DNA from 2 places in the Clostridium sp. LXY-7 genome. Region 2 is predicted to be linked to the other one. Evidence: a T-box and tRNA genes for the amino acid it is inferred to sense, from the RefSeq annotation. Region 2 holds a T-box; the other holds one or more tRNA genes.
What was found. The T-box of region 2 lies ahead of ACI48Q_RS18725 (glycine--tRNA ligase). A T-box ahead of a tRNA ligase gene usually reads a tRNA of that ligase, here a tRNA-Gly.

Region 1 (3,433 bases), on a different contig from region 2:
ATGTAGTAACAAATCAAATGGACCTTCAAAATTAGATATCTTAATACTAAGTGACATATATTACTCCTTTTATGATAAGTTGTTATCCCATAAAATTATACTCTAATAATAACTAAAATTCTACTAAAGTAAAGGAATTAGAACTCATATGTATAAATATATATTGTAATAAAACTAAAAAGGAGCTGTCTTTTATGAATGATAATAATTTAATTAATTGTGTCCGCTGTAATAATGAAATGAAATACTTAAAGGAGTACAGGTTTGACTCTCAAGATAACAATAGAGGATTATTCGCCACCTTGTTTGATTATGAGGAACATTTAATTTTTGATGTATATGTTTGTCCTAAATGTAGACACACTGAGTTTTTCTACAAGGGATCTGCTAATTGGCTTGATATGTAAAATCAGGAGAGATTCCTCTCTCCTTTTAATTAAGTTTATTAGATACACACGCTATAGCTTCACTGATGAGGGAAATTATAATACTTATTATAAGTATTATAACTATTACCAGTATAGAATTCATTACCGGTATCTCTATATTAAAATATAATATAGATAGTTTTATACCTGTAAACATTAAAATGCCAGCTACTCCATACTGTACATATTTAAACATGTTATTTATTTTTACTAAAATAAAATATAAACTTCTTAATCCAAGTATTGCAAAGATATTCGAGGTATACACAATAAATGGATCTGTGGTTATAGAAAAAATTGCAGGTATAGAATCTATTGCAAATAAAATATCTGACATCTCTATAATTAGAAGTATAGCAAATAAAGGTGTTGCATATAAAATTTTATTCTTTCTTACAAAAAATTTTTCTCCAACTAAACTATCTGTAAATGGAATTATAAATCTTAATCCCTTATATATATAACTTCTTTTGAAATCTATTTCTTTATCTACCTTAAATATCATTTTAAGAGAACTAAGTATTAATAAAATTCCAAAGAAATATAAAACCCAATGAAACTTGTTAACAACAGACACTCCTAATAATATAAAAATTAATCTTAAAATTATAGCACCAAAAACACCATAATTTAATACTCTTTTCTGATATCTGCTAGGTATACCAAAGCTAGAAAAAACCATTAAAAATAAAAATAGATTGTCTAAACTTAAACTAAGTTCAATCAAGTATCCTCCTAAAAATTCAATACCTGCCTGTTCTCCTTTCAAAATTAAAACGAGAATGTTAAAAAGGATCGCAAATAATGCACATATTATAAAATTACCTAATGCTTTTCTTGTTTTCATATATATCCCCCATAATAATTTTAACTTTTCTATATTTATATGAATAAATATTTGTAGATATACTATTTTTACTTGAATTATTAAGCTGTTAAGCGTACTATGTTTATAAGGAGGTATTATTTATGGAAAATTATAATATTACTTTTGGCGATTATATTAAGGAAAGAAGAAAAGAAAAAGGATGGAGCCTTCGAACTATGGCTCAAAAATTAGATATAAGCTTAACCTATCTAGCTGATGTAGAGAATGGGAAAAGATATGCTTTTCCCAAGGAAACTCTTATTCTTTTAACGAATATTTTTGATATTAACTATAATAAGAAGGAACTAAATTTATTTTTTGACTTGGCTGCTGAAACTAGAAACTCTCTTCCCTTAGATGTAGAAGAATTCATGCTTATAAATCCATCTTTAGTAGAATTTATAAGGAAATTAAAAAATCAAGATTTTATTTCTAATGACTACATTACTAATTTATTGCAGAATATTAACAAAAATTGTTAATTAAATAACCTATTTTATGCCTGCATAGCATCTTTATTTACAACAATTTATAATTATACTCTTTACATATTATGCATTTGGAGTATAATATAATTATAGTTATAGTTATGCAGGTGTAGTATAATGGTAGTACATTAGCTTCCCAAGCTATTGGCGAGGGTTCGATTCCCTTCACCTGCTCCATGTAAAAAAGACTTTGCAATTTGCAAAGTCTTTTTTATTAATTCTTATTATTTATATGGTGTTTCAAATATTATGCTATTTTAAATATATAATTTGTTAAAAATATCTTTTTAATAATCCATTAAATGCAGTTCCATGTCTAGCTTCATCTTTACACATTTCATGCACTGTATCATGGATAGCATCTAAATTTAACTTCTTAGCTAAAGTTGCTAGATCTTTTTTACCTTGGCACGCTCCATGTTCTGCATCTACTCTCATTTGAAGATTAGTTTTTGTATCCTCAGATACTACTTCACCTAACAATTCAGCAAACTTAGCTGCATGCTCTGCTTCTTCAAAAGCTATTCTCTTGTAAGCTTCAGCAATCTCTGGATACCCTTCTCTATCTGCTTGACGACTCATAGCAAGATACATTCCAACCTCTGTACACTCTCCAACAAAGTTAGCTCTTAATCCTTCTATAACTTCAGGATCTATATCTTTTGCAATTCCTATTCTATGCTCATCTGCCCAAGCTATTGCACCTTCATTTTTTTCTATAAACTTATCTGATGATACTTTACATACTGGGCAGCTTTCTGGCGCTGTATTTCCTTCATGTATATATCCACATACTGTACAAACAAACTTTTTCATAATATTATTCCTCCCTAATACTTACATTTTATATTCAACTCACTGAATCTTCTTTTATGATCTCTATGTGATTATTATATTGTATCAAATAATTTATGTCAACAAATAATAATTATTATTTATATATTTTACATATCTCCGTATTGCAAGTTATAAATTTATCTATTTCATTTTGTATTATTTTTAACAAATCTTATTTTTATAAATACTAAATGCTATTTTATAATTCTTAATGTGATGATTTACAAATACTTTATCAAAAATTCAAATATTCTGAAAATTTAGCTTGTTTTGCAAATTTTTCGATGATATAATCTTACTTAATAAACAGCTTAATTCTTAATGTTACAGAAATTCAAGTATATTTTCAAAATTATTTTTCATTTTTAGGGTACGTTTTTTTTGCAATATTTTTCATATATAATTCATAATATATTCATATTGTGAATATATTTATATTATATAAATTTTTTTACAGGGGGGTATTTTTTTATTATGGCGGAGTTTATTAGCAATGCTGCATCATTTTTGTGGGGGTATCCATTAATTATTCTTCTATTCGGGACTCATTTATTTTTAACTTTTAAACTAAAATTCATTCAAAGATACATCTTTAAAGCTATCAAATTGTCTGTAACTAAAGACGATTTTGCTGAAGGAGATGTTAGTCAGTTCAGTGCTCTTTGCACAGCTCTTGCTGCAACCATTGGAACTGGAAACATCGTAGGTGTTGGTACCGCTATTGCCCTAGGTGGACCTGGTGCAGTGCTTTGGACATGGCTTACAGGAGTATTTGGTATTGCAACTAAATATGCAGAAGGATTACTTTCTGT
Region 2 (3,433 bases):
TAAGTGAAGTAGTTGTAGTTTTACCATCACTCCCTGTTATTCCATAGATTTTAGCTGGACAATATCTTATAAATTCTTCCATTTCAGAGGTTATATAAGCTCCTTCTTCCTTAGCTAGAATTAATTCTTTACTATCTATCCTCATTGACGGCGTTTTAAATATTACATCGAATCCTGTAAGATTATCAAGGTAATTATCTCCTAATTGGAACTTTACCCCTAATGGTTCAAATTCATTTATTACTTCCTTTAACTCTTCTTTAGTTTTTTTATCGAAAGCTGTTACTTCGGCTCCTAATTTTCTTAAAAATTTTATTAGCGGAATATTACTTACCCCTATTCCTACTACAGCTACATTTTTACTATAAATAAATGTTTTAAATTCATTAAAATTTCTTTTCATACCTAATCCTCCGATACAGTAAAACTGTATTTCAATATTACTATTTTAATTATATCACATTTAACAGCTTTAAAAATGATAAACTTCCATTGCCATACAGCATATTAACTTCTATTAATTTTAATTCTTTATATTATTTTATATCTTATTTTATATCAAATTTTTCAGAAAATATTTAATATAATTAATATAAAAACTTAATCTTTGCATATTGCTTTGCAAATTTCGCTATGTTATACTCTCATTATGCTGGATGAAAATATGTTAAAATGATTCCCCAAAATTTTGACATAAAGCATAACATATCCCCATGATTAAACCCTATTTTTACCGGATGAAAATCCGGTTATTTTTTTATCTTTTTACCCTAATTACTTCTAATAAAAACACTATATTTTTTGTCGTATTATGTATTTTTATAGTTTTGTCTCTTTTATGAATCATATAATAAAAAAAGGCTCTGTTTTTAATATAATGTTGAAAATGTACTAAAGTATCATATCTGTAAATCAACACATATTAAAATCATTGCCTTATTTATATACTAAAACTCTAATTTCCCTTCTACATAGGCTACTAACTCATCTATAGACAATCTTATTTGTTCCATAGTGTCTCTATCTCTTACAGTTACTGAGTTATCTTCTAATGTATCAAAGTCTACAGTTATACAGAATGGAGTTCCTATCTCATCTTCTCTTCTATATCTCTTTCCTATGCTTCCAGCTTCATCATAATCCACATTAAACTTCTTAGCTAACATTCCATATACTTCTAAAGCTTTTTCACTTAATTTTTTACTCAATGGTAATACCGCTGCCTTAAATGGTGCTAATGCAGGATGTAAATGTAATACATTTCTCACATCCCCACCTTCTAATTCCTCTTCCTCATAAGCATTACATAAGAATGCCAATGCAACTCTATCTGCTCCAAGTGAAGGCTCTATGCAATATGGTACATATTTTTCATTTGTAGTTGGATCAAGATATGATAAATCTTCTCCTGAATGTTCCATATGTTTCTTTAAATCATAATCTGTTCTATCAGCTATTCCCCATAGTTCCCCCCAGCCAAATGGGAATAAAAACTCTATATCGCAAGTAGCATTACTGTAAAAAGATAATTCTTCTTTACTGTGATCTCTAAATCTTAATCTTTCTTCTTGCATTCCTAATGCGAATAAGAATGTTCTACATTGTTCCTTCCAATAATCAAACCATTCTAAATCTGTACCTGGTTTGCAAAAAAATTCAAGTTCCATTTGTTCAAACTCTCTAGTTCTAAATGTAAAGTTCCCTGGAGTAATTTCATTCCTAAAGGATTTTCCTATTTGAGCTATACCAAAAGGTACTTTTTTCCTTGAGGTTCTTTGAGCGTTTTTAAAGTTAACGAATATACCTTGTGCTGTTTCCGGTCTTAAATATATCTCACTTTTACTATCTTCTGTTATACCTTGGAATGTCTTAAACATAAGATTAAACTTTCTAATATCAGTGAAATTTTTCTTTCCACATTTAGGACAAACTATCTCATTCTTTTCAATATACTCTTTATATTCTTCATTTGACCATCCATCAGCTACAGCCACTTCAGCACCTTGAGCTGTCATATGATCTTCAACTAATTTATCAGCTCTAAATCTAGCCTTACAATCCTTACAATCCATTAATGGATCTGAAAAACCACCTATATGTCCAGACGCTACCCATACCTCTGGATTCATTAATATTGCACAGTCTAATCCAACATTATATGGGCTTTCTTGAACAAATTTTTTCCACCAAGCTTTCTTTACATTGTTTTTAAATTCTACTCCCAATGGACCATAATCCCAAGAGTTAGCAAGACCTCCATAAATCTCTGATCCCGAGAATACAAATCCCCTATTTTTACATAATGCTACTAGCTTATCCATTGTTAATTCATTTGCCATATATATACCTCCACTTATATTTATTTGCCTTTATACATATTTAGATAAATAAAAAAAGCCTTAACCAGCTAAGGGACGAAATTAATTCCGCGGTTCCACCCTTATTGGCTATAGCCCATCTCTACAAACTTATTTAACTCCAAAGCTCCCTTCATAGTATTCATCTAGCAGTTTACACCCTACACTACCTCTCTATAAAACTTATACTACTACTTTTCTTTATCATAGTTATTATATTAGATTTTATTTATTCGTAATCATCATCAATTTTATTCTCTTCAAGTATAACAAAATAGCTGACTTCAAAGTCAGCATACATGCAAAATTTGGCTCCGTGGAGAGGATTCGAACCTCCAACCTATCGGTTAACAGCCGAGTGCTCCACCATTGAGCTACCACGGAATATTCATTAATTACAATATCATTATAGCAAATTATTAATAAAATGCAATACCTTATTTTCAATTTTACACATTAAATTTATATATATATTATAGACCAAAATGTTTCTCATTATACTGACTTCTATATTAATATACGTCAACCCAAATGGAAATTACAGAAAGCTAGATTCACAAGTAAATAATTTCGCTTGAGAATTTCGCTTTGTGTAACTTATTGCCATATGATTTACTTTTATTGTAATGGTTTCATTGTTGGGAATAGTATAACGTCTCTTATTGAAACAGAATCGGTTAAGAACATTACTATTCTATCTATACCTATTCCTAATCCACCTGTTGGAGGCATTCCGACTTCAAGTGCACTCATAAATTCTTCATCTATCATATAAGCTTCATCATCCCCAAGTTCTCTTTCTTTAGCTTGCTGCTCAAATCTATCTCTTTGAACTATAGGATCATTAAGCTCTGAGTATGCATTGCATACCTCTCTTCCATAGATAAACCCTTCAAATCTTTCTGTAAATTCATCATTCCCACGTTTTTTCTTAGTTAATGGTGAAATCTCAACTGGATAGTCACAAAGGAATGTAGGTTGAATTAAATGCTTTTCTGCATATTCCTCAAATAATGCGTTTAATATATCAGCCTTTGTACAATCCTTTAATTCTTTTTTAAATTCTAAATGCTTTT

Region 1: it encodes a tRNA-Gly, which carries the amino acid that the T-box ahead of ACI48Q_RS18725 (glycine--tRNA ligase) is inferred to sense. The anticodon was not compared.

What each region holds. Positions count from the first base shown of each region.
Region 1 covers NZ_JBLLJL010000002.1:31,111-34,543, reverse strand. Annotated here, with positions in the region: gene ACI48Q_RS07065 (segregation/condensation protein A) at 1-57, opposite strand, end outside; gene ACI48Q_RS07060 (zinc ribbon domain-containing protein) at 195-407, shown strand; gene ACI48Q_RS07055 (TerC/Alx family metal homeostasis membrane protein) at 433-1,275, opposite strand; gene ACI48Q_RS07050 (helix-turn-helix domain-containing protein) at 1,398-1,778, shown strand; tRNA gene ACI48Q_RS07045 (tRNA-Gly) at 1,888-1,961, shown strand; gene ACI48Q_RS07040 (NADH peroxidase) at 2,058-2,600, opposite strand; gene ACI48Q_RS07035 (alanine/glycine:cation symporter family protein) at 3,096-3,433, shown strand, end outside.
Region 2 covers NZ_JBLLJL010000006.1:1,650-5,082, forward strand. Annotated here, with positions in the region: gene murD (UDP-N-acetylmuramoyl-L-alanine--D-glutamate ligase) at 1-403, opposite strand, end outside; gene ACI48Q_RS18725 (glycine--tRNA ligase) at 948-2,339, opposite strand; T-box leader at 2,408-2,574, opposite strand; tRNA gene ACI48Q_RS18730 (tRNA-Asn) at 2,667-2,741, opposite strand; gene lysS (lysine--tRNA ligase) at 2,976-3,433, opposite strand, start outside.